4 regions of the Yersinia fenwicki genome follow, and region 3 is predicted to be linked to each of the others. Evidence: predicted binding sites of a transcription regulator. Region 3 holds the regulator's gene; each other region holds the start of a gene.

Region 1 (5,639 bases), 1.1 Mb from region 3:
GACTGTCGCCAGTGCCATGCCTTTCAGCTCCGTGGCACCAATATTCACTTTCGCACCGCTCACCCCAATTATCAGGATGACAGAGGTTAAGATCAGGTTTTGTGCTTTGTTATAGTCGACTTTTGACTCGATCAATACGCGAATACCTGATGCGGCAATAACTCCGTACAGCAGCAGTGAGACGCCCCCCATAACCGGCACTGGCACTGCCTGAATCGCAGCGGCCAATTTACCGACACAAGAGAGCATAATTGCCAGAATCGCTGCACCACCGATAACCCAAGTACTGTAAACACGGGTGATCGCCATAACGCCGATATTTTCACCGTAAGTGGTATTCGGTGTCGAACCGAAGAAACCTGAAATAACCGTCGAAATACCATTAGCAAACATCGAACGATGCAGGCCAGGGTCACGAATCAAATCTTTTTTCACAATATTTGCTGTGACCACCAAATGCCCAATATGCTCGGCAATCACCACCAATGCCGCGGGCAAGATAGTCAGAATGGCAAACCACTCAAAACGTGGAGTATAAAATGTCGGCAAGGCAAACCAGTGAGCATCACGAATAGGAGTCAAATCAACCACCCCCATAACGAATGACAAGGCATAACCGACCAGCACCCCAATCAGAATAGGGATAATGGCAAAGAAACCACGGAATAACACTGACCCTAGAATGGTCACACCTAAGGTCACCATTGAAATAATGATGGTGGTAGAATCGACTGTCACCCCTTCGGCAGGCAACAGCCCCGCCATCCCCGCAGCTACGCCAGCCAATTCAAGGCCGATAACCGCAACAATCGCTCCCATTGCTGCAGGTGGAAATAGGACATTCAACCAACCGGTACCGGCTTTTTTTACAATCAATGCCACCAGACAGAACAACACACCGCACATGATAAAACCGCCCAAGGCGACTTCGTAACCCAATGGCAGTAATAGCAATACTGGCGAAATAAAGGCAAAACTAGAACCGAGATAAGCAGGAATTTTTCCCTTACAAATGAATAAGTAAAGCAAGGTTCCGATACCGTTAAACAGCAGCACCGTCGCCGGGTTAATTTTAAACAGAATAGGAACTAAAACAGTGGCACCAAACATTGCGAATAAATGTTGGAAACTCAGGGGGATCGTCTGGAGCAGCGGTGGGCGCTCGCTGACGCCAATGGTGCGACGGCTCATTTTCTCTATCCTCTAATGAAAGTTATATGGTGTTGTGTTGAATGCTGAAAATTATTCAAAAAAAAGCCGACTATCGAGTCGGCTATCTAAAGGTTATTCCAGTATGCGGTAATGAGCGCAGGCAGTTTGGACACGGACAGCGCACAGAAACCAGAGCGTACACGTAGTACGTGAGGATTTCGAGCACTGCCCTGGTTCAAAATGGCAAGCGAATAGCATAATGGGGTGACCTTTTATTTGGTTCCGAAAATCTTATCACCGGCATCACCCAATCCAGGGATAATGTAGCCGTGTTCATTCAGGCCTTGATCGATAGAAGCCGTGTACAGCTCGACATCTGGGTGAGCGGCTTCCAGCGCTTTGATACCTTCAGGAGCGGCAACCAATACCAATACCTTAATACTCTTACAACCCGCGTTCTTGAGCAAGTCAATGGTTGCAATCATCGAACCACCGGTTGCCAGCATCGGATCAACCACCAGCGCCATGCGCTCATCGATATTTGACACCAGCTTTTGGAAGTAAGGCACCGGCTTTAAAGTCGCTTCATCACGATAGACACCCACCACACTGATGCGCGCACTAGGCACATTTTCCAATACCCCTTCCATCATGCCCAAACCAGCACGCAGAATAGGGACTACGGTAATTTTCTTACCCTTAATCTGTTCAATCTCAACCGGCCCGTTCCAACCCTCGATGGTGACTTTTTCAGTTTCCAGATCGGCGGTCGCTACGTAAGTCAGCAAACTTCCCACTTCAGACGCTAACTCGCGAAAACGCTTCGTACTGATATCATTCTCACGCATCAAACCAAGTTTATGTTTTACTAGCGGGTGTTTCACCTCAACGATCTTCATTATTTTTCTCCTGGTTAGGCGACTGGCGGCCAAAAAAATCGCGAGATTATACCGCCTTTTTTTTTGAACGCCACAATCAATAGCCTGATTCAGATCAATAGAAAATCATTATTAAGTCAAGAAGGCTAAAAATCGGAGTGATATCACAAGCCACTCGCAAACGTTTGCCTCCGCTGTTAGAATTGTCGCGTTTTCTTTAAACCGCCAACCGCCGTGGGGACCTCGCAGTGACCAACAAAACCTCTCTCAGCTATAAAGACGCAGGTGTAGATATTGATGCCGGCAATGACCTTGTTGATCGCATAAAAGGTGTGGTTAAACAGACTCGTCGCCCAGAAGTGATGGGGGGATTGGGTGGCTTCGGTGCCCTGTGCGCTTTGCCACAAAAATACCGTGAACCTATTCTGGTTTCAGGCACCGACGGCGTCGGCACCAAGCTGCGTCTGGCGATGGACCTGAAACGTCACGATACCATCGGTATCGATTTAGTCGCTATGTGTGTTAACGACCTGGTGGTTCAAGGCGCAGAGCCACTGTTCTTCCTTGACTACTTTGCCACCGGTAAACTGGATGTGGATACTGCCGCCAGTGTGATTACCGGGATTGCCGAAGGGTGTAAGCAATCAGGTTGTGCGCTGGTCGGGGGTGAAACCGCCGAAATGCCAGGGATGTATCACGGCGAAGATTATGACGTTGCCGGTTTCTGTGTTGGCGTAGTCGAAAAATCAGAAATTATTGATGGCAGCAAAGTTGCGCCAGGTGATGCGCTGGTGGCGTTAGGGGCCAGCGGCCCGCACTCTAACGGCTACTCTTTGGTGCGTAAAATTCTGGAAGTCAGCCAAACCAATCCAGAACAGACCCAATTGGAAGGTAAATCTCTGGCTGACCATCTACTGGAACCGACCAAAATCTACGTAAAATCAATTCTAAGCTTAATTGAACAACTTGATGTCCATGCGATTGCTCACCTTACCGGTGGTGGCTTCTGGGAGAATATCCCGCGCGTATTGCCGCAAGGGACTCAGGCAGTGATTGATGAAGCTAGCTGGCAGTGGCCAGCGGTGTTTAGCTGGTTACAGCAAGCCGGTAATGTCAGCCGCCACGAAATGTACCGTACCTTTAACTGCGGCGTCGGTATGGTTGTTGCGCTCCCCGCTGAACTGGCAGACAAAGCGGTTGAGTTGCTGACCGCATCCGGTGAAAAAGCCTGGAAAATCGGTGTTATCGCTGCGGCGACTGATGGTGCAGAGCAAGTCATTATCAATCCGTAATATTGATAATTCTCCCTGCAACTTCAAGTACGAAGGGTATTATGAAAAAGATAGTGGTATTGGTCTCCGGCCAAGGCAGTAATTTACAGGCACTGATAGACGCCCAACAACAAGGGCGTATTTCAGGCGAGATTAGTGCTGTTTTCAGTAATAATCCTGATGCTTATGGGCTAGAGCGAGCTGAATTGGCGGGTATTGCGCATCATGCTCTGGATGCCAAGGCTTATGCCGATCGCGCCAGTTTTGATTTAGCATTAGCGCAAGCTATTGATCAGTATCAGCCTGACTTACTGGTACTGGCGGGCTATATGCGTATTCTCAGCCCGGAATTTGTTCAGCATTATGCTGGGCGGATGTTGAATATTCATCCCTCTCTGCTGCCGAAATACCCCGGCTTGCATACCCATCGTCAAGCATTGGAAAACGGCGACCAGGAACACGGCACCTCAGTGCACTTTGTCACAGAAGAACTGGATGGCGGCCCGGTCATCCTGCAAGCTAACGTCCCGATTTTTAGTGATGATAGCGAAGCGGATATCATGTTGAGAGTACAAACTCAAGAGCATAGCATTTACCCGTTAGTGGTCGGCTGGTTTACTGATGGCCGTCTGGCAATGCGTGATAATGCCGCCTGGCTGGATGATAAACGCTTACCCACACAAGGTTATGCGGCTGAGTGAATAAGTTAGTCAATATTAATTAAAGGCGCTGCCATTTTAAGGTGAGCGCCTTTTTTAATTCCCTTGTGCTTACCCCTTACACTAATAGTATAATTTTGAAGGCAGCAGCCGCTGTCGTCATATGAGGAATAAGCATGTCTACCACTAGCAGCGTCCGGTTACGCCCTCTGGAACGGGATGATCTGCCGTTTGTCCATCAGTTAGATAATAATGCCAGTGTTATGCGTTATTGGTTTGAAGAACCTTATGAGGCTTTCGTCGAGCTGTCTGATCTGTATGATAAACATATCCATGATCAGAGCGAGCGCCGCTTTATTATTGAAAGCCAGGGCACCAAAGTCGGTCTGGTTGAGTTAGTTGAAATTAACCACATTCACCGCCGCGCTGAATTTCAGATTATTATCGACCCAGCCCATCAAGGCAAAGGTTATGCCGGTGCAGCGGCAAGATTAGCAATGGAATACGGCTTTTCCGTCCTAAACTTGTATAAGCTATATTTGATTGTCGATAAAGAAAATGAGAAAGCTATTCATATCTACAGTAAATTAGGCTTTGAATTAGAAGGCGAGTTAAAACAAGAGTTCTTTATCAATGGTGAATACCGCACTGCAATACGTATGTGTATTTTCCAGCCGCAATATTTGGCGAAATATAAGACACCATCGATAAAGAGTGCTTAGCCGATAATGAGATCATTGACGCTGTAGCAATCCAAACTGCTTCAGCGTCAATTTCACCCAAATGCCATCAACCATAGCGCCCAGTAATATAATCTTCTGTACGCCGCTGATGTGGTGAAGTAAATAACGCATCAGTAGCGTTATATTCCACCAACCCTCCTTGATGGATAAACGCGGTGTAATCTGAAACCCTGGCCGCCTGCTGCATATTATGGGTCACTAAGACTACGGTATACTGCTGTTTTAATTCGGTAATTAACTCTTCAATGGTTAATGTCGAAATAGGGTCTAACGCCGAGGTCGGCTCATCGAGCAATAACACTTCCGGCTCAATGGCAATAGCCCGGGCTATCACTAAGCGCTGCTGTTGACCACTGGAGAGGCGAAAAGCATTTTCGCGCAATCGGTCTTTAACTTCATGCCACAAGGCAGCAGCGCGTAATGAGCGCTCGACGGCATCATCCAATACTCGCCTATCACGGATCCCCTGCAAACGTAGACCATAAACCACATTCTCATAAATAGATTTTGGGAAAGGATTCGGCCGCTGGAAGACCATGCCGACCCGCCGACGCAGTGCAGCCACATCGGTGGTCTTATCGGTAATCACTTGGTTACCCAGCCGAATCTGCCCCTCAAGACGGCAGTTATCCAGCAAATCATTCATGCGATTAAAACAGCGCAACAAGGTTGATTTACCGCAACCGGAGGGGCCAATTAACGCAGTAACACGGTGGCTGGGGATATCAAAGGAAATATCATGCAGCACCTGTTTTTCGCCATAAAATAAATTGAGCTTTTCGACCGCTAATGCAGTTTGCTCGTGAGTCAATTGCTGCACATCTAACAGCGGCAGCGAATCCGGCATCAAAAGTCCCATATCTCATCCTGCGGATTAAAAAGTTCAGTCACAGCATTAAACCACGGTATTTTTCGCGCAGATGATGGCGAATTCCA
Region 2 (5,639 bases), 2.1 Mb from region 3:
GACGTGGTTACCACAGCACGAAGACACTCAGGATAAACATTTGGCGCGGGATAATAGTTTCGAAAGTTGTATCAAATGCACGGTATGTACCACTTATTGCCCGGTAGCGAAAGTTAATCCACTTTATCCGGGGCCAAAACAAGCTGGCCCTGATGGTGAGCGGCTGCGCCTAAAAGATCCGGCATTATATGATGACGCACTGAAGTATTGTACTAACTGTAAACGTTGCGAAGTGGCTTGCCCGTCAGATGTCAAAATTGGCGATATCATCCAGCGCGCGAAAGCCAGTTACAGCAGCAATAAGCCCAAGCTGCGCGATGCTATCCTCAGTCACACTGATATCATGGGGACTTTATCAACGCCATTTGCTCCGGTCATCAATGCGGTCACGGGGTTAAAACCGGTGCGGGTCTTGCTGGATAAAGCGCTGAAAATTGACCATCGACGCGAGTTACCAAAATACTCGTTTGGCACATTCCGCCGCTGGTATCGCAAACAAGCTGAGAAACAGCAGCAATATGCTGAGCAGGTGGCGTTTTTCCATGGTTGTTTTGTTAACTACAACCATCCGCAATTGGGCAAAGACTTAGTCAGTGTATTCAATGCGATGAATATCGGCGTTCAATTACTTAAACGCGAGAAATGCTGCGGTGTACCGCTGATTGTGAATGGATTTATCGAACAGGCGAAAAAACAGGCGCGAGTGAATTTGGAGTCCCTGACTGATGCTGTGATTGATCGAGATATTCCGGTGGTCGCCACCTCATCAAGCTGTACTTTTACATTGCGCGATGAGTATCCGCATTTGCTGGATGTCGATACCGCACCCGTTCGCGACAGAGTAGAACTGGCGACTCGCTACCTTTACCGATTATTGGATCAAGGGCGCGAATTACCGTTAAAACCGTTGCTCTCAAACCAAAACAAACCGCTGCGCATTGCCTATCACACACCTTGTCATATGGAAAAAATGGGCTGGACAGCTTATACCCTGGCGTTATTACAGCGCATTCCGGGTATTGAGCTGGTGGTATTGGATTCTCAATGTTGCGGGATTGCCGGAACATATGGTTTTAAATCAGAGAACTACGCGACATCACAAGGAATTGGGGCATCGTTATTCCAACAAATCGAAGAAAGCGGTGTTGATTTGGTGATTACCGACTGCGAAACCTGTAAATGGCAGATAGAAATGTCGACCAGCAAGAAGTGCGAGCATCCGATTACCTTATTAGCACAAGCACTAAATCCCCTTTGTCCTTGACGCCACAGGGGTGTTAGCTGCGCGTACTCACCCGAATCACTGACTGGTGTCAGCTCATCGGGATTAATGAGCCTCATCCTTGAGGCTCACCCTACGGGCTAGCATAAATGCTGTTCAAATCGGTTCCCGACCGATTTGTTGTTTGCTGGCTGCCTACCTGTGGTTCCAATGACCTTGTGGATTTTCTTTTGTCCTTGAAGGGGTTACCAATAACCTCCTTCAAGGAATTCTATTTCAGCTTCAAGGTACTGATAATAGATTCAGCTTCTGTTTGTGCTTGCTGCTGATTGTCGGCTGGCAGAGTAATTTGTATTGTCATCAGATGGTTATCAACATGCCCCATCAACACGGATGAATAGGCTTTCTGACCACCGCTGGTAATAATACTATCCAATTGCTGGAAAGGATGCCCATCGACCTTAATCGCTTTATTTGTTACGACTTGTAGATTGGCATCGCGGGCACGCTGTTGCTCGGCCAGGCGATCAGTCAACACATTCAAAGCTTCATTAGTATCATCACCTAAAATCACGATAACCGCTTTATCGCCAGTTTTGTTGGCGTAAACGTGCATGTTGTTAGCCTGACTACCCATTTTCCCGCTTTGGTCAGATAAATCCGCTGGCAAACTGAATGCGACTTTACCTTCTAACAAGCTGACTGGTTGGCCCACATTGTTATCGCTGCCGCTATCGCAGGCACTTAATCCTACAACCAGCAGGCCAACAGCAAGAAACTTGGTTATTTTATGCATGGGAATCCCTTATCAATGATGAATAGCATTATCGCACCTTATTCAGACGCTAAAAGCAATCTATTGTTCAGCGGTGTTCGTCTGCATTAGCGTTTGCTGCTCGGTCTTCCGGGCAAAGTATTTCAGCAATACATTGAGCATAACACCATAAGCAGGTAAGAAAAATAACATGCAAATCAGTAGCTTAAAGCTATAATCTACCAAGGCGATTTCCACCCAGTTTGCTGCCATGAAAGGATCAGAACTGCGATAGAAAGCAATAAAGAAGAACGCCATAGTGTCGCTGATATTGCCAAAAAACATGGCAGCGGTTGGAGCAACCCACCATGCACTGCGCTGACGAAGGCGGTTAAAGACTTGAACATCAAGAATTTGACCAAGTACATAGGCCATAAAGCTGGCAGCGGCGATGCGCGCAACAAACAGATTAAAGCTACTCAATGCCGGGAATCCTTGCCAACTTCCCTGATAGAACAGGGCTGAAATCAGATACGAAATAAGCAAAGCAGGCACCATGACGGAAAGAATAATCCGGCGCGCCAGAGGAGCACCAAAAATCCGCACGGTCAGGTCGGTAGCTAAAAAGATAAATGGAAAGGTAAAAGCCCCCCATGTAGTGTGAAAACCGAAGATAGATATCGGTAATTGCACCAGATAGTTGCTGGAGGTGATGATGACAATATGGAATAGCGACAGCCATACCAAAGCGGTCATCCGCTGTTGGGCAGTAAACGAAAACATAAATGTGACCTTTTTGGTTATTGGGGTGAGGGAACCCAAACATAATGTGTCGCGATTTCTGCGACGCGCGGCATAATACGCGTTTGCGCAACGAATGCAATGGTTAATTTTAGCGCAAACGATGGCCTTTTCACGAAAGCGATTGTGCCACTTGCACCTAAAAACCGGCGGAGTAAACTATCTCGCTTCGTAAGCCTGCTTACATTTTTGCTATTAGCCTGTTGACTGACACACAAGAGAACCGCAATGACCGATATTTTTGCCAATCCGGATAAAACACTTGATGCACTGGGTTTGCGCTGCCCCGAGCCAGTGATGATGGTGCGTAAAACCGTCCGGCATATGGAGGACGGTCAAACTCTGCTTATTATTGCTGACGATCCCGCCACAACCCGTGACATTCCCGGTTTTTGCCGCTTTATGGACCATCAGTTGCTGGCACAAGATACCGGGCAGACGCCTTATCGCTATCTGGTCAAAAAAGGGGCAAAGGCGGAGTAAAAAGCCGCTTCGCCCTTGTCGTCAAATATCCCGCTTGCGTAATAATCTCAGCGCGTTTGCTGTTACCAAGGCGGTTGCGCCGGAGTCGGCTAATACGGCTAGCCATAAACCTGTCAAACCCAGCAATGTGGTCACCAGGAAAATACCTTTTAGCCCTAATGCGATAGTAATGTTCTGGCGAATATTGGCGTTGGCAGCTCGTGATAACAAAATGATTTCCGCCAGCCCGGTCAGCCGATTATGAGTCAATGCCGCATCGGCTGTCTCCAGGGCCACATCAGTGCCGCTGCCCATCGCAATGCCTATGCTGGCCGCTTTCATGGCGGGAGCATCATTAATACCATCGCCAACCATCACTGTTGGGTGTGTTGCATTCAGTGCCATAACAGCCTGCACTTTATCTGCCGGTAATAATCCAGCGCGGTAATCAATTCCCAGTTCACCGGCAATGGCCGCCGCTGCACGAGGGTTATCACCGGTTAGCATCACACCTTGAATTCCCAACTTTTTCAGTGCATCAATGGCTTGTTTGGCATCGGTACGTAAAGTGTCTCGCAGCGCCACGGCACCCATAAATTTCTCATTTTCCAGCACGGCGACAGCTGTTTTTCCACTACTTTCCAGCTCATCGAACTGCGCGAGCCACTCGGTGGTTAATAACTCTGGCGATATTTTACTGGGTGCGCTGACACGAACTACCAACCCGTTAACTATGCCTTCAACGCCAATGCCAGCCAGCGCACGTCGTTCTTCGGCGAGTGGCAGCATCTGAGTATTCTGTTGCGCTCGCTGCATGATAGCGACAGCCAGAGGATGATGCGAACCTGCTTCGACTGCTGCGGCCAGTGACAACAGACGAGCTTCACTCTCACCGGAAACAGGTAGGATATCAGTGACTTGTGGCTTACCTTCAGTCAGCGTGCCAGTTTTATCAAAAGCGACAGTTTGAATTCGACCAAGCTGCTCAAGCGCCGCACCACCTTTAATCAACGCTCCGCGCCGCGTTGCCGCAGCCAGTGCTGAGGTGATGGCTGCTGGAGTAGAAATGACTAATGCACATGGGCAACCGATCAACAGTAATGTCAGGCCACGGTATATCCAGGTTTCCCAAGGCGCGGCGAAAGCCAAAGGCGGAACGAGTATTACCAATGCTGAGAGAAACATAATGGCAGGTGTATAGATACGGCTGAAACGGTCAATATAACGCTCAATAGGCGCACGGCGTTCTTCTGCTAATTCAATGAGTTGTAAAATACGGTCAATGGCATTATTACCCGGCTCAGAGATAACCCGCATTTCGGTCGCGCGATCGACTGACAAGCTTCCTGCAGCAACTTTTTCACCTTGCACGCGTTCAACCGGAACAGATTCGCCAGTGAGAGCACTTTCATCGAAACTGGCAAATGGAGTCATTAATTCCGCATCTGCGGGCAAACGGCCCCCAGGTGAGATTTCAATAGTATCGCCAGGGCGCAAGCTGGCAACCGGAACCCGCCTGCGCTCACCGTCCTTAAGTAGTAATGCTTCTTCAGGTACCAGTGCCATCAGGGCGCTCACGCCACGGCGCGCGCGGTTTGCTGCATAAGATTCGAGTAACTCGCCGACCATAAACAGCAGCAATACCATAGCCGCTTCAGCGGTTGCGCCAATAAACATCGCGCCAATAGCCGCGACGCTCATCAAGGTTTCAATCGCAAATGGTGTGCCGGAGCGAATAAGTTTCCAGGCTTTAGTGACAATCGGAATCAAGCCGACAATTGTGGTCACGGTAAAGGCTAATTCGCTCAGCTCTACGCTGAATAAAGAGATTCCCCAACTGAGGAGCATTAGCGTGGTTAATAATGCAATTGGTAGATATTCGCGAAAACGTGACTCTGACCCAGTGTTTTTGCCCGCGGTAGGGGTCTGAGTATCGACCAAATTGAACCCTGCCTGTATGACGGCCTGCTGAACTTGGGGGCGAATGTCTGAACGGGCATCGACTACCAGTTTTTCAGTAGCAAACAGAACTTTTACATTTTCAATTCCGACCAGGTTACTGACTGCATTTTCAATTTTACGTGCGCAGCTTGGGCAATCCATCCCTTTCACTTGCCAACTAAAACGCTGGCTACCCGCGGGTGTTGCGTTAGCTAGCCTGTCGCTTTCCTCATCGCCGTCATCGGTATGGCTACTCTGACTACAGCATCCTCCCTCTTGGTGTGAATGCTCACTCACTGAATTCGAGCTGTCATGACTAATATTGGCAGCGGGCTGGCTGCTGCAACCTGTTTGTTTTTTCGCATGTTCATGACCACAGCCACAGTGATTATGTGTATCTGTTGAGTGTCGATGTTCGGAATGTGAATGCATGGTACCTCCTGGACAGAATGTAAAAGG
Region 3 (5,639 bases):
CTCGCCGTCAACCCACAGTTGTGGGAAAGTTGGCCAGTTAGCGTATTTTGGCAGCTCAGCACGGATATCAGGATTCTGCAAAATATCAACGTAAGCAAAGCGCTCGCCACAAGCAGATAGCGCCTGTACGGCCTGAGCAGAGAAACCGCAGTTTGGCAGCTTTGGTGAGCCCTTCATGTAAAGCAGGATTGGGTTTTCTGCTATCTGGCGCTGAATTTTATCAATCGTCGTCATTTCTTGCTTCCTCAAGCCATTTAGTGGCTACAATACTTAGAACCTATCCATTAGGGCTATTTTATTATTGCGTCCAGCCTATTGTAGCGACTGTCACCACTGGAATAAAACGCCATCTTTTGCAGGGGTTTTACTCGGTGAGTTGTGGGTTATATTATCAGCTACAAATATGTGCATTTAGAATAACATTTTTGATCCCTTACCTTCATTATTATCTTCACTGAGAGATGCCAGAAATTCGGGTCGACTAACTCGTTGACGTATGGTTGATTTAAGTCCATTAGCCGTGTGAAAAAACAACAATTGCGACGCCATTAACGTTTTCTCACAATATCGACTAAAATCCTGTAGCTCTCTGCTTTTTTATATCCGGAGTTTCGGCAATACTGTGACTCTTCGTATTCATTTCAGGGCCAAGGTTGGTAGCGTTATTATGCGTTTAATACTTACGCTGTTTGTGCTGCTGTTTACCCAGCTATTTCTAAACCTCGCACATGCGTCGCCGCAGGCTCACGTCTCGGCTGAGCAAAAAAAAGGCCAAGTCAGCCAGGCCAGTCCTGATGACCGTAAAAAGCGTAAAGCTGATAAAAGTACTAAAAAATCCAAAATTGATAGCAATAAAACTAATAATAAAAATGTGACAAATAAAATAGCGACCAACAACGATAAAAAGAAAACGGCAGCTACCGCCAGCAAAACCATTAAGAAAAAGGTACAGGAAGTCAGTAGACCTACTAGCAAAAAAATCACTAGTAGCAAAAACGCGAATATTAAAACTGCTAGCAATAAAAAAGCGACAGTTAAAAAAACCGAAAAAGTAGCTTATGGCCGTCATCGCAATAAAGCCCAAGGTAAAGCCGCAACCGAATTAGTAGCAAACAGTAAAATAAAACTCAGTCCTGCGCACAAAAAACGCTACCAGCATGCTAAGCAGACCGCAATGAGCAAACTGATGAAGCAAGTGGGAAAACCTTATCGCTGGGGTGGCACCTCCCCTAATACTGGTTTTGATTGCAGCGGGCTTATTTACTACGCCTATAAAGATGTCATCAGAATAAAAATGCCACGCACAGCTAATGAAATGTATCATTTGCGTGATGCGGCACCGGTTAAGCGCGCTGAATTAGAAAGTGGTGATTTAGTTTTCTTCAATATTGCTAATCGCGGTGTTGCTGATCATGTCGGCGTTTATTTGGGCAACGGTAAATTTATTCAGTCACCACGCACCGGTGAAGAAATTCGTATCAGCATGCTAGATAACGACTACTGGCAAGATCATTATGTCGGTGCGCGTCGTGTTGTGACGCCGAAAACTATCCGCTAAGCCAAACCTCGCACCCGGTAGCCCTATCGGGTGCTTATAGAGCAGCCAAACTCCAAACAGCCAATATCCCATCAAATGGTGTGGTTATACCTGTCATTCCTGTTAAAAGTTGTTAAGATTAATACCCATAATAAAACTACAACAATTATGATTTTAACCGCTCCTCACCACATCTTAGTGAGCTAACGTTCGGATTTGAAGAGCAAACACCCTGAGCAACCCCGAAAGGAGAGAGCTATGTCTTTTGAATTACCGGCATTACCTTATGCACAAAATGCACTGGAACCCCACATTTCTGCTGAAACGCTTGAATACCATTACGGCAAGCACCACAACACCTATGTAGTAAATCTCAATAACCTGATCAAGGATACTGAGTTTGCAGGTAAATCCTTGGAAGAGATTGTCAAAACCTCCAGTGGCGGTATTTTTAACAATGCAGCTCAAGTCTGGAACCACACCTTTTACTGGCACTGTTTGTCACCTAATGGCGGTGGCGAACCCACCGGAAAAGTCGCCGATGCCATTAATCGATCTTTTGGATCTTTTGCTGAATTTAAAGAGCAATTTACTGATGCAGCGGTGAAAAACTTTGGTGCGGGCTGGACTTGGCTGGTCAAGAAAGCGGATGGCACGTTAGCTATTGTCAGCACATCAAATGCGGCAACACCGCTGACGACAACTGATAAGCCATTGTTAACCGTAGATGTGTGGGAGCACGCTTACTATATTGATTATCGTAATGCGCGACCAAAATATCTGGAGAATTTCTGGGCATTGGTGAATTGGTCTTTTGTTGAGAAAAACTTAGCCTGAAAAGACGAGAAGCAAAAGACGCCGTGTAATCACATTACCAGCAGAAATAATTAAGGGCGGGTTAACCGCCCTACTTATCACTTCACACCGGCACGCGGCTTAATTAATTCATGACCGCTACGAAGCTAAAGGCAATAATCATCGCCAGCGCACCAACAGTCGTAATCAGCGACATTTTCAAATTGGTATCCATAAGAACTCCTCAGTCGGTTAATTTTTATACTCGTTATACTTCAAGTCGCATGTGCGTCGGCTAGGTTCACTCACTCGAATTATTTAAAGTATAGTAAGGTAAAGGCACATAGTTAGTGCGTTAAATTATTTTCCCACAGTTAAGAAAAAAAATCTTGTCCTCATTACGCACTTTATAACATTGATTACCTCTTCCACTTTTCCTTCAGATCAGCCAAAATTCGCAGTTCATAACTGTATGCCGACTAATAACGTCTAATAAATACACTCAGACGACCATCTGACTTAGCTCTCCAGCCTACTATATTGTTTCTGTCTGAGCGGTGTTCGAGTCATGCAGGCAAACGATTAACATAATACTTACCTGCTGTAACAGGTGAGCTTAGGAGTCATTCTTTTTATGGCAACGATTAAAGATGTGGCCAAACACGCGGGTGTGTCTACTACCACCGTTTCGCACGTTATCAACAAAACTCGTTTCGTCGCCGAAAACACCAAGGCTGCCGTGTGGGCGGCTATTAAAGAACTGCATTATTCGCCGAGTGCTGTGGCGCGCAGTTTGAAAGTTAATCATACTAAATCAATTGGCTTATTGGCGACATCCAGTGAAGCCCCCTATTTCGCTGAAGTGATCGAAGCGGTTGAAAATAGCTGTTATAGCAAAGGTTACACGCTGATTTTGTGTAACTCTCATAATAATCTGGATAAACAAAAAGCCTATTTGGCGATGCTGGCACAAAAGCGTGTTGATGGCTTATTGGTGATGTGTTCTGAATATCCGGAACAGTTACTGGGAATGTTAGAGGATTATCGCAATATTCCGATGGTAGTGATGGATTGGGGAACCGCCCGTGGCGATTTTACCGACTCGATTATTGATAACGCATTCGAAGGCGGTTATTTAGCTGGCCGTTATCTTATTGAGCGTGGTCACCGCGATATCGGGGCTATCCCCGGCCAGTTATCGCGTAATACCGGTGGCGGTCGCCATCAGGGCTTCCTAAAAGCATTAGAGGAGGCCAATATCACCCTGCGAGAAGAATGGGTAGTTCAAGGTGATTTTGAGCCAGAATCCGGCTATAAAGCCATGCATCAAATTCTGACACAAAAGCATCGTCCGACTGCTGTGTTCTGTGGTGGCGATATTATGGCAATGGGTGCGATATGCGCCGCAGATGAATTAGGCTTGCGTGTGCCACAAGATATTTCAGTGATCGGGTATGACAATGTGCGTAATGCCCGCTATTTCTCACCGGCGTTGACCACCATTCATCAGCCGAAAGAGCGATTGGGTGAAACGGCTTTTGCTATGTTACTCGACAGAATTATCAGCAAACGTGAAGACCCTCAAACGATTGAGGTACATCCTAAGCTGGTCGAACGCCGCTCTGTTGCTGATGGTCCATTCCGCGATTATCGCCGCTAAATACTTAGTCTGCCGGTAGCGCACTGTTACCGGCTGCTAATTCTGCCAAATCTCATCATCTGTGCCCTTATCATCTCTTAACCACTCATCATTTAACGTGACACTGTCACCCAAATATTCCAGCATCCAGGCTAGAGCTGGGGAATGGTTATTCTGCTCCCACGTCAAGCAACATGGGCTAGCAGGTAATGGTTCCGCGAGTGTTAGTGCCACCAGTTTCCCTTGTGCAATCAGGGGCGACACCATATGAGCGGGTACCATTCCAATACATAACCCCTCACACAAACAGTCTATGCCCGGTGCCCAATCCGGCGCCACTAATCGCTGCTGGTTATCCAACGTCCATGCATCTCGTTTCGGCAAATTTCGTGCAGTATCCTCTAAACAAAGAGAGGGATAAGGCCGCAACTGATCGTCATTGAGTGGCCCGGTTAGCTGCGCTAAAGGATGATTAACACTCACGACACAATGCCAGGTCAGAAAACCCATGTCGCGAAAGACAAACCGCCCGCCAACAGGGATGGCACGAGTCGCACCAATGGCCATATCCGCTTGCCCATCCACTAGCGCATCCCAAACACCGTTAAAGACTTCATAGCGCACCCGCAATTCAATATCGGGAAAATGACGATAAAAATCCAACACTAAACGGCGGCTCCGCTGAGGTTTGACGATCTTATCGACCACGATATTTAATTGCCCACGCCAGCCATTCGCCACTTGTTGACATTGACGACGTGTGTCATTCATTTTTTTGATAACATCACGCGATTCTTTAATAAAAACTTTACCTGCTTCGGTCAATTCTACATCGCGATGGCGTCGCGCAAATAGTGGCACCGCCAACCACTCCTCCAATTGGCGCACGGTATAACTTATCGCAGACGGTACGCGATGTAATTCTTGCGCAGCAGCACTGAAACTCCCGGTGCGTGCAACGGCATCCACTACATCCAATGAGTATTCTGACCACATGGTTTGGCACTTCCTTTAGACGGAACATTTGATATCAATTTTTTTGACAGCATGGCGCAAATATTAGCGTTTCACAACAGAATATCTCGCCGTTAGAATTCTCCCCCGCAATTAATTTTCAATAACAAAAATTTACCTGCAAAAACTATAATTTAGCCAAAATCATTGGAACCACCGGCAGGCGGCTAACACCCCTGCGGTTTCAAGGACGATGGATATAATGAGAAACAACAATGAAAACAACGTCGAGCTTCATGTTCTACCTGGCAGGTTTGAGCATGTTAGGGTATCTGGCCACTGACATGTATTTGCCCGCATTTGGTGCTATGCAACAAGAATTACAAACCTCCGCTGGCTCTATCAGCGCCAGTCTCAGTATCTTTCTCGCGGGTTTCGCTATGGCCCAACTTATCTGGGGACCCGTTTCGGACAAAATAGGCCGCAAACCCGTACTGTTAGCAGGATTGGGTTTATTTGCCATCGGCTGCCTGGGGGTTTTATGGGTTGAAACTGCAGCGCAGTTATTGATTTTGCGCTTTATTCAGGCGGTGGGGGTCTGTTCCGCTGCGGTGAGCTGGCAAGCATTAGTGGTCGATCGCTATCGCGATGGCAAAGCCAACCGAGTATTTGCGACTATTATGCCATTAGTGGCGTTATCCCCTGCGCTCGCGC
Region 4 (5,639 bases), 940 kb from region 3:
GCCACTTCAACACGTGCACCCGCCTGCAACTGATCCAAATCCTGGCGCGACAACACACCGTAATCTGGATCACTTTCAACAGAAAACATAACATCCCCATTGGCAGCCACATAAGCATGGTTGCGGGCGATCAAGCGCTCGGTCAGCTCAATAATTTCAGGGATATGATGGGTAGCACGAGGTTCTAAATCCGGGCGTTGAAGGTTCAATGCATCAAAATCTTTATGCATTTCAGCCAACATGCGTGTGGTCAATTGTTCACAAGTTTCATTGTTTTCAATGGCGCGTTTGATAATTTTGTCGTCAACGTCTGTCACGTTGCGGACATATGTCAGAGAGTAACCTAAATAACGCAAATAACGTGCAACGACGTCGAAAGCGACAAAAGTACGCCCATGCCCAATGTGACACAGGTCATAAATGGTGATCCCGCATACGTACATGCCAATTTTACCGGCATGAATAGGCTTGAATTCCTCTTTTTGGCGACTCAGTGTATTAAAAATCTTTAGCATCGGGACATTCCGTAGTTTTTGTTTTTGCGAAACGCATGGTTTAAAAAGATATCATCAGATTATGCGGCAAATCAGCTCATGGTACAGCACTTTTTCGCCTATCCTGGCGGCGTTTCGAGTGCTGACTCAATCCCGCTTATATGATATAAGAGCCGTCTAAAGAGTCACGACTCATTTGTGAATACACTTATTACACTAGCAGGAACATTATTATGGTCACTATTCATACTAATCACGGCGATATCGTCATCAACACCTTCGCGGATAAAGCGCCGGTTACCGTTGAAAACTTCCTGAACTACTGCCGTAAAGGTTTCTATGATAACACTATCTTCCACCGTGTTATCGATGGTTTCATGATTCAGGGCGGTGGTTTTGAGCCAGGCATGAACCAGAAAACGACTGATGCTCCGATCAAGAACGAAGCCAACAACGGTTTGAAAAATACCCGTGGCACTCTGGCGATGGCGCGTACTAACGATCCACACTCTGCCACTGCTCAGTTCTTTATTAACGTTGCAGACAATGACTTCCTGAACTTCCGTTCAGAACGCCCGGATGGTTGGGGTTACTGCGTATTTGCTGAAGTGACTGAAGGTCTGGACGTAGTTGATAAAATCAAAAACGTTGCTACCGGTCGCAGCGGTATGCATCAAGATGTGCCAAAAGAAGATGTGATCATTCAAAGCGTTACTGTTAGCGAGTAATAACTGCTTAATGAGCACGCTTTTTATTGCAGATTTGCATCTTAGCGTTCAGGAACCGGCAATCACTGCCGGTTTCCTGCATTTTATCCAGCGTGAAGCAATTCATGCTGACGCGTTATATATCCTAGGTGATTTATTCGAATCCTGGATTGGCGATGATGATCCCGAACCGCTGTATCGACAAATTGCCGCAGCATTAAAATCACTCCAACAATACGGCGTGCCTTGCTACTTTATCCACGGCAATCGTGATTTTCTACTCGGTAAACGCTTTGCTTTTGAAAGCGGTATGACTCTGCTACCGGAAGAAAAAGTTGTTGATTTATATGGCCATAAAATCGTTATTTTACATGGCGATACTCTGTGTACTGATGATGCTGACTATCAACATTTTCGACGTCGAGTACACAACCCAGTGATCCAAAAATTATTCTTATGGCTGCCACTGCGCTTTCGATTGCGCATTGCTGCTTATATGCGCAATCAAAGCCAACAAAATAATAGCGGTAAATCGCAACTGATTATGGATGTAAATCCACACGCGGTAGTTGAGACTTTCGAGCGGAATAATGTCAGTTGGATGATTCATGGGCATACCCATCGCCCTGCTGTTCATACTGCTGAATTAGCATCGACAACCGCACACCGGGTGGTTTTGGGCGCCTGGCATGTTGAAGGCTCAATGGTTAAAGTCACGGCTGATAAGGTTGAATTGATTAAATTCCCGTTTTAGCCTTCACGTTTTACCCCATGACCCACGATAAAAAACTGATAAAACCCGCTAAAAGCAGCTACGCAACCGTTTTCCTTGCCTGTAGCTCATGATATGCTCTACGCCCTCTTCGCCAGTCACGATTTATAGAAATCGCTCTGGCCGACGCTTGCGCAATCACAGGAGCTTTACACTCATGGGAGCTAACCTCGATTCGGCTTATCCAGCCGGGGTTAAAATCGCTATCGTAATGGGGTCCAAGAGTGACTGGGCCACCATGCATTTCGCCGCCGACGTGCTCACCACGCTCAATGTCCCGTTTCATGTTGAAGTTGTTTCCGCGCACCGAACCCCTGACAAGCTATTCAGTTTTGCTGAACAAGCCGAAGCCAATGGTTTACATGTCATTATTGCAGGCGCGGGTGGTGCCGCTCACTTACCGGGTATGCTGGCAGCTAAAACACTGGTGCCCGTCCTAGGTGTACCGGTGCAAAGCGCAGCATTAAGTGGTGTCGATAGCCTGTATTCCATCGTGCAGATGCCGCGCGGTATTCCTGTGGGAACACTGGCGATTGGTAAAGCGGGGGCGGCGAATGCAGCCTTGCTGGCGGCACAAATACTGGCACTGCATGATACTGAATTGGCTGCTCGTTTAGCTGATTGGCGTACAAGCCAAACCGACGAAGTGTTAGATAATCCAGATCCGCGGGTGGAAGCATGAAACCTGTTTGTGTATTAGGAAATGGTCAGTTAGGGCGCATGCTACGTCAGGCCGGTGAGCCGCTAGGTATTGCTGTTTATCCGGTGGGTTTAGATGCCGAGCCAGAAGCCGTGCCCTATCAGAATAGTGTGATTACCGCCGAAATTGAGCGCTGGCCGGAAACGGCTTTAACCCGCGAACTCGCCACCCACACAGCTTTCGTTAACCGCAATATTTTTCCTCAGTTGGCTGATCGTCTGACGCAAAAGCAATTGCTCGATAGCCTGAATCTGGCGACCGCTCCCTGGCAATTATTGGCAAGCGCCAGCGAATGGCCGCACATTTTTGCCACGCTGGGTGAATTAGCCATCATAAAACGCCGGGTTGGCGGTTATGACGGTCGAGGTCAGTGGCGTTTACGCACCGGTGAACAAGAGAATTTACCCGCCGATGCTTACGGCGAATGTATTGTCGAGCAGGGTATAAACTTTTCTGGCGAGGTTTCACTGGTCGGCGCGCGCAGCCATCAAGGTCAATCGGTCTTTTATCCACTCACCCATAATCTGCATGAAGATGGCATCCTGCGCATGAGTGTGGCGTTGCCACAACCCAATAGCAAACTACAGCAGCAAGCAGAAAAAATACTGTCTGCCATTATGGATAAGCTGAATTATATTGGTGTGATGGCGATGGAATGCTTTATCGTCGGCGACAGTTTGCTAATCAATGAGCTGGCACCCCGGGTGCATAATAGTGGGCATTGGACACAAAATGGCGCGTCTATCAGCCAGTTCGAGCTGCATCTGCGCGCTATTTTGGATTTACCGCTGCCAACGCCGGTGGTCAATACTCCGTCTGCAATGGTCAATCTGATTGGTACACCAGTGAATACCGAGTGGCTGTCACTGCCCTTGGTGCATCTGCATTGGTATGAAAAAGAAGTGCGCGAAGGCCGCAAAGTGGGTCATTTGAATTTAAATGATCCAGATGGTGCGGCATTGAGCACCGCCTTGGCGGCACTGGCCCCGCTGTTACCGGGGGAATACCAAAACGCCCTACGCTGGGCGCAAGCTAAACTGTAACTAATTTCGATCAATACCCAAAGTAATTGGCATTGCAGCTAGGCGGCAAACGAGCAAATCCCGATGAGCTGACACAAGTCAGTGATTCGGGTGAACGAGAGCCGCCAACAACGCTGCAACGTCAAGGAAGAAGGATATTCTAATAACTGCGGAACAGCGCCCGTCCCCGCAATAATCTAGCCCCTAACCAACCACCACACAGTGACAGCAACAAGGCCGATACCAGTGGTAATAACCACCACATGACCCAGTTTGGCTGCCACGGGAAATCAAACACTAGCCGTTGTAATGCCCAAAGTGCGGCTTCGGCACCCATGGCTGCCGCCAGCCCCGCCACCAGCCCCAATAACGCAAACTCCCACCACAATGTGCCTCGCAGTAACCGTTTACTTGCGCCAAGTGTCCGGTAAACCACCAGTTCCTGACGGCGCTGGCGCATACCGACTTGTACCTGCGCTAATAGCAGTAAGGTGCCACAGATAATCACCAATACCACCATCACTTCCAACGCCCGGCTCACCTGTTGCAGCACTTGCCCAACCTGTTTCAACATCGCCCCGATATCCAGCAAGCTGAGAGTCGGGAACTGGCGATTCAATTGCGTCAAAATCTCCCCGTCACCGTGATAACGGAAGCTGGTCAGCCAGGTTTGTGGTTGCCCATCCAGAGCGCCCGGCGGGAAAATAAAGTAAAAATTAGGCCGCAGACTTTCCCAGTCCACTTGACGAACACTGCTTACCGTGGCACCAAATGACTGCGTATCGCCACTGAATATCAGTTTATCGCCGATTTTAATGCCCAACCTGTCAGCAATCCCCTGCTCTATCGATACCTCATCCGCCTTAGGTGGCCATTGGCCTGCGGTCAAAATATTATGCGCTGGCAAATCCTGCTGCCAGGTCAAATTCAGCTCCCGATTAACCGCCTCACCGCCGGGTGCATCTTCTGCGACTCGCTCAGTCGCCAGTTGCTGATTAATCTCACTCAAACGCACTCGGACAATTGGATAGAAAGTCGATGGCGTTATCTGATGCTGCGTGAGAAACTCCGTAACTTGCGGCACCTGTTGCGGCGTCATATTCAGCAAAAAGTAATTCGGGCTATCTGGTGGCAACTGTTGTTGCCAGCGATCCAAAAGATCCCCGCGCAGCACCAATAACAGCGCCAACAGCATAAATGAAAGAGAGAATGCGGCCAGTTGGGTCAAAGTCATCCAAGGTTGGCGCAGTAAGCGGTTAATAGCCAGCCGCAATGACAGGCGAGTGACCGTCAGACGGCGTAATAGTAATAAACCGCCCCATCCGACCACACCTAACAGTAACGCCAATACCACCATTCCCCCGAGGATCGCCCATAGCAGCGCATTCCCCCCCATCAGTAAGGCTAATAGCCCGACCACAATGACGATCATCGCCGGAATAAAGTAGCGCAGCGGCCAGACATTGGCGGAGACATCTCGGCGCAGTACCCGCAGCGGTTGAGTCGCCAGCAGTTGCCGATATGGGCGAATACCCACCAACAGAGAAATCAATATCAGTGATCCCATTGACCATACCCATGGCCATACGCCAGCTGCCGGTAATGCAGCGGGTAATACCGGGGATAACAAACGAACTAATATTTTCTCGAACAATAAACCAATTATACTGCCGCATAGCCCTGCCAAGACTAAAACCGAGAGCCATTGGCCGATAATCAACCGCCGCAACGCACTGCGCCCGGCACCTAGTGTCTTAAGCACGGCCACCAGATCATAGCGACTGCGGCAATAATGCCCCATCGCCACGGCAACCGCAGCAATAGAGAGCAATAACGTCAATAACGCCGATAACAGCAAGAACTGCTGCGCGCGCTGTAGGGATTTCCCCAGTGCTCCGCCCGACTCTTGCAAGCCATACCAGCGCTGATCCGGTTTCAATTGCG

What was found. Region 3 encodes PurR, which represses purine synthesis genes. Its sites were predicted from a motif close to CANGCAAACGTTTGCNTG; they were not measured.
Region 1: the regulator PurR is predicted to act here: its motif matches at 2,205-2,222, upstream of purM (phosphoribosylformylglycinamidine cyclo-ligase).
Region 2: the regulator PurR is predicted to act here: its motif matches at 2,871-2,888, upstream of tusA (sulfurtransferase TusA).
Region 4: the regulator PurR is predicted to act here: its motif matches at 2,015-2,032, upstream of purE (5-(carboxyamino)imidazole ribonucleotide mutase).

What each region holds. Positions count from the first base shown of each region.
Region 1 is NZ_CP170755.1:1,278,969-1,284,607, reverse strand. It holds gene uraA (uracil permease) at 1-1,191, opposite strand, end outside; gene upp (uracil phosphoribosyltransferase) at 1,425-2,051, opposite strand; gene purM (phosphoribosylformylglycinamidine cyclo-ligase) at 2,279-3,322, shown strand; gene purN (phosphoribosylglycinamide formyltransferase) at 3,364-4,002, shown strand; gene speG (spermidine N1-acetyltransferase) at 4,137-4,682, shown strand; gene pstB (phosphate ABC transporter ATP-binding protein PstB) at 4,750-5,562, opposite strand; gene pstA (phosphate ABC transporter permease PstA) at 5,591-5,639, opposite strand, start outside.
Region 2 is NZ_CP170755.1:4,396,262-4,401,900, reverse strand. It holds gene glpB (glycerol-3-phosphate dehydrogenase subunit GlpB) at 1-2, shown strand, start outside; gene glpC (anaerobic glycerol-3-phosphate dehydrogenase subunit GlpC) at 1-1,264, shown strand, start outside; gene ACF3VQ_RS19940 (DcrB family lipoprotein) at 1,494-2,018, opposite strand; gene ACF3VQ_RS19935 (7-cyano-7-deazaguanine/7-aminomethyl-7-deazaguanine transporter) at 2,079-2,759, opposite strand; gene tusA (sulfurtransferase TusA) at 3,006-3,260, shown strand; gene ACF3VQ_RS19925 (zinc/cadmium/mercury/lead-transporting ATPase) at 3,282-5,612, opposite strand.
Region 3 is NZ_CP170755.1:2,331,086-2,336,724, forward strand. It holds gene ACF3VQ_RS10750 (Grx4 family monothiol glutaredoxin) at 1-234, opposite strand, end outside; gene ACF3VQ_RS10755 (C40 family peptidase) at 668-1,558, shown strand; gene sodB (superoxide dismutase [Fe]) at 1,796-2,374, shown strand; gene ACF3VQ_RS10765 (YnhF family membrane protein) at 2,478-2,567, opposite strand; gene purR (HTH-type transcriptional repressor PurR) at 2,967-3,992, shown strand; gene punR (DNA-binding transcriptional activator PunR) at 4,029-4,967, opposite strand; gene punC (purine nucleoside transporter PunC) at 5,201-5,639, shown strand, end outside.
Region 4 is NZ_CP170755.1:3,273,319-3,278,957, forward strand. It holds gene cysS (cysteine--tRNA ligase) at 1-515, opposite strand, end outside; gene ppiB (peptidylprolyl isomerase B) at 728-1,222, shown strand; gene ACF3VQ_RS14995 (UDP-2,3-diacylglucosamine diphosphatase) at 1,233-1,955, shown strand; gene purE (5-(carboxyamino)imidazole ribonucleotide mutase) at 2,131-2,655, shown strand; gene purK (5-(carboxyamino)imidazole ribonucleotide synthase) at 2,652-3,716, shown strand; gene ybbP (putative ABC transporter permease subunit YbbP) at 3,856-5,639, opposite strand, start outside.